DNA from 2 places in the Streptosporangium sandarakinum genome. Region 1 is predicted to be linked to the other one. Evidence: predicted binding sites of a transcription regulator. Region 1 holds the regulator's gene; the other holds the start of a gene.
What was found. Region 1 encodes LexA, which represses DNA repair genes until DNA is damaged. Its sites were predicted from a motif close to TCGAACANNTGTTCGA; they were not measured.

Region 2: the regulator LexA is predicted to act here: its motif matches at 853-868, upstream of ACQP10_RS11945 (SAV_6107 family HEPN domain-containing protein).

Annotation. Positions count from the first base shown of each region.
Region 1 is NZ_CP192034.1:6,142,251-6,144,446, forward strand. Features, by position in the region: gene ACQP10_RS28345 (hypothetical protein) at 172-450, opposite strand; gene lexA (transcriptional repressor LexA) at 663-1,367, shown strand; gene leuS (leucine--tRNA ligase) at 1,579-2,196, opposite strand, start outside.
Region 2 is NZ_CP192034.1:2,544,065-2,546,260, forward strand. Features, by position in the region: gene ACQP10_RS11940 (L,D-transpeptidase family protein) at 1-707, shown strand, start outside; gene ACQP10_RS11945 (SAV_6107 family HEPN domain-containing protein) at 1,115-1,561, shown strand; gene ACQP10_RS11950 (PP2C family protein-serine/threonine phosphatase) at 1,592-2,196, opposite strand, start outside.

The DNA.
Region 1 (2,196 bases):
GTGTCTCCCCCTCCTGCCCCGCCGGTCACGGTGGTAACACCCCCCATTGCCCCTTTTCGTCCTCACGACCCACGACCCACGACGCCGTCGCGCCCTGGCGCCCCGGCGGCCGGCGGGGCGCCGGGGCGCGCCGTCACCCTCCGGGGCGCGTCGCCGCGGCGATCGCGATGATCACGGCGCCGCCCGCCAGGGCGCGGCGTCGCCGGGGGCCGGGGCGCGCGAGGAGTCGGCGCACCCCGGATAGCCGACCCCGAGGGTCGCGTCGACACGGGGAGCGAGCCACAGCGCCCCCAGGGTGACGAGCGTGAGGACCGCCAGCACGACGGCCCTGCCCCGCCTGGTGAGCCGGACCGGCGCACCAGGGTATCGGACGTTCCCCGGCGGCCCGGGCCTGCGGCCGGGCCGCCGCCGGGACCGTCGCGCCGCCATCTCCGCCGCGGTCGTCTTCATATTGACCCCACCCCCTCCGACCTGGTCGAACACACGTCGAGGAAAGATCGGTGAATCGAACACGATGTCGATCGAACTCCCGTACGATGTTGTACACCACGCCGTCGGTCATTTCGAGGAAGACTCGAACAGTTGTTTGAACATGATCTTCGACGGCGGTACGGTCGCTGTGTGCGACACGGGCAATACAGACCGGGAGGCAAGGAGATCGCATGAGCGAGCACGACGAGAACGGTTCGGCCGTCAACGACCTGGCGGTGCGCAGACGTGACTCCCTCGGCCTCACCCCCAGGCAGCGGAAGATCCTGGAGGTCATCCGCGACTCGGTGCAGCAGCGCGGTTATCCGCCGTCCATGCGGGAGATCGGCGAGGCGGTGCAGCTCACCAGCACCTCCAGCGTGTCGCACCAGCTGACGGCGTTGCAGCGCAAGGGCTACCTGCGCCGCGACCCGCACCGTCCCCGCGCGCTCGAGGTGCGCCTCCCCGGCGAGCCGGTGCTGTGGGTGGACCCGGACGCCGCCCAGGAGACCGTCAGCCGCCCCACCGCGGCCTATGTCCCGCTCGTCGGCCGGATCGCCGCCGGCGGCCCGATCCTCGCCGAGGAGAGCGTCGAGGACGTCTTCGCCCTGCCCAAGCAGCTCGTCGGCGAGGGCACGCTCTTCCTGCTCCAGGTGACCGGTGACTCGATGATCGAGGCCGCCATCGCCGACGGCGACTGGGTCGTCGTCCGCCAGCAGCCGGTGGCCGACAACGGCGACGTGGTCGCCGCGATGATCGACGGCGAGGCCACGGTGAAGACCTTCAAGCGCAAGGGCGGCCACGTCTGGCTGGTCCCGCACAACCCGAACTACGACCCGATCCCCGGCGACGAGGCGACCGTCCTGGGCAAGGTCGTCGCGGTGCTGCGCAAGCTCTGACCCTTCCCCGGAAGAGCGGGCCCCGGTCTCCACCGGGGCCCGCTCCTTTTCACGTGCCGGTCGTCTTCACACGCGTCCGGCCGCCCGGGGACCGCTTCACACGCCGGTCGCCTTCGTGCTCGATGCGAGCCCGGGCCGGCCGGGGACCGTCCGGCCCGCAGGCCGCCGGTCCCCGGAATGGAGGCATCCGCCGTACGGACGCCCCGGAGCCTCAGGGGACGATGTTGACCAGCTTCGGCGCGCGGACGATGACCTTGCGCGGGTCGCCGTCCAGGAAGGCTCGGACCTTGTCCGAGGCCAGCGCCAGCGCCTCCAGCTCGGCCTCGGAGATCTCCGGGGAGACCTCCAGCCGGTCGCGGACCTTGCCCGCGACCTGCACCACGCAGGTGACCGACTCCTGGACCAGCAGTGCCGGGTCGACCACCGGCCAGCCCGCCCTGGCCACCGACGCGGAGCGGCCCAGCCGCTCCCAACCCTCCTCGGCGGTGTACGGCGCGACCAGCGACAGCATGACCGCCAGCGCCTCGGCCGCCTCGCGGACCGCCGGGTCGGCGGCGCCGGGACCGGCGTCGATGGCGCGGCGGGCCGCGCTCGTCAGCTCCATCAGGCGGGCCACCGCGACGTTGAAGCGGTGGGACTCGGCCAGCTTGGTCACCTCGTCGACGGTCCGGTGGGTGAACCGGCGCAGCTCCAGGTCACCGGTGGAGACGTCGGCGCCGGGGGCAGAGGCCGCGCCGGCCTCGGCCATGACGCGGAACGCCCGGGCCAGGAACTTCTGCGACGCGGCCGGGGAGACGTCGGCCCAGTCGATGTCGTCCTCCGGCGGACC
Region 2 (2,196 bases), 3.6 Mb from region 1:
CCGCCGCGGTCCAGGTCACCGCGGCCGGCGCGGCCGCGGCCCCGATGGCGGCGCCCGCGTTCACCGCGCCCGGCCGGACGCTCCGGCTCGGCGCCAAGGGGGCCGAGGTCAAGATGCTCCAGACGCGGCTGCGGCAGCTCGGCTACCTGCCGGGCACCGTCGACGGCCGGTACGGCGGGAGCACCCTGACCGCGCTGTGGGCCTTCCAGAAGGTCAACGGCATCGCGCCGACCAGCACCGTGGCGAGCAGGACGTGGCGGGCGCTGGAGGCCCCGCGCGCCCCGAGGGTGCTCGTGCCGGGCGGCCGGGCGACCCGGGTCGAGGTGAACCTCACCCAGCAGGTGATGGTCCTGTACGTCGGCGGGAGGGTGCGGCTGATCAGCCACATCTCCTCCGGCAGCGGGATCCCCTACTGCGAGACGGCCACCTGGAACGGCCGGACCCAGCGGTTCTGCGGTGACGCCCGCACACCGACGGGCGACTACCGGACGACCTGGCGGCGGAGCGGCTGGCACACCTCCTACCTCGGCAAGCTGTACAACCCGATCTTCTTCAACGGCGGCATCGCCCTGCACGGCGCGCTGTCGGTGCCGCTGGCCCCGGCCTCGCACGGCTGCGTGCGGCTGCCGATGAACGTCGCGTCGGTGCTGCCCAAGCTGCTCGGCGCCGGGGTGCCGGTGCACGTCCGCGGGAGGTTCGTGCGTTAGCCCCGCGGGGCGCGTCCGCCGTTCCCGTCGTGGGACCGGCGCGGCGGCCCCGCGGACAGGCCCTCCGGCCGCCTCCGAGCCCCTGTTCGGGGGTGGAGAACCCCGGGAGATCCCCTTCTCCCGGGGTTCTCGCCTTTCCGGGGGATCGAACCTTTGTTCGCTGCTTTGCTTGACAGCACAGATGATCGAATTTATGTTCGATGTAAAGGCGTGAGACTCGCGGCTCGCGTCCAGGGGCGGCCGTCCGGCGGTGCCGTCGTCACGGCGGCGCCGGCGCACCGGAACCGGACGGGGAGAGGGGAAGCTCCTCGTCCGGCCGCCCGGCGGATTTGTCGGTGGCGTCTGCGAGCCTTGACACCACCGGCGAGAACGCCGGGAGCCGCTTGCGACCAAGGAGGTTGAAGCGCATGATCCATCGACCCGGCGACTCGGGCGGGCCCCGGCTGTCGCCCACGGTCCGGGCGCATCTGGCCGATGCGCGCGACTGCCTGGAGGAGGCCGCCGCCGCGACGACCCCCGCCACCCGTTACGTCGCGGCCCACCTGGCGGCCCTGCGTGCCGCCGCCGCGGTCCTGGCCGCCCGGCCGCGCCCCATGGACGGCCGCAGGCGCAGGCTGCGCAGCGCCTGGGAGCTGCTGCCCGAGGCGGAGCCCCGGCTGGCCGACTGGGCCCCCTACTTCGAGATGAGCGCCACCAAGCGCGCCTCGGCCGAGGCCGGCATGACGCGCGTGGTGTCGGCGCGCGACGCCGAGGAGCTGATCTCCGAGGCGGAGCGGTTCGTCACCACCGTCGAGAAGATGCTCGGCGTGCCCGTCCAGCCCACCCTGCCCGGCAGCGTCCCGCTGGCCGGCTGACCCCTTCCCGCCGCGCGTCCGGCCCGGCGCTCAGGAGACCGCCGAGGGGGCCGAGGCGTCCGCCCGGTGGCGCAGCAGGAGCATCGCTGCGTCGTCGCCCAGCGGACGGCCCACGTGCCGCAGCAGGTCGGCGCGCAGGGCGTCCAGCGCCAGCTGCGGATCCGATCCGCCGAGCAGGTGCGCCCGAGCCTCCAGCGGGTAGAAGTCGCCCGCCCCGTTGCGCGCCTCGATGACCCCGTCGGTGTAGAAGAGCACCTGCTCCCCGGGCTCGAAGGGGACGCGGTACGGCGCCGGCTCGCTGACCCGCAGCACGCCCATGCCCAGGGGCAGCGCCTCCTCGGGCGGTTCGGCGAACCACTGCTTGCCGTCGGCTCCCAGCACCATGGGCGGCGGATGACCGCAGTTGACGACGGTGATGGAGGCGTCACCGGTGATCTCGGCGAGGATCGCCGTCACGAACTGCTCGCCCGACAGCTCCCTGCTCAGGGCGTTCTCCAGTCGGGTCACCACGCCCAGCAGCCCGGTCTCGTCGTGGGCGGCCTCCCGGAAGGCGCCCAGCACCACCGCGGCCGTCTCCACGGCCTCCAGGCCCTTGCCCTGCACGTCCCCGACGACGATCCGCACCCCGTGCGGGG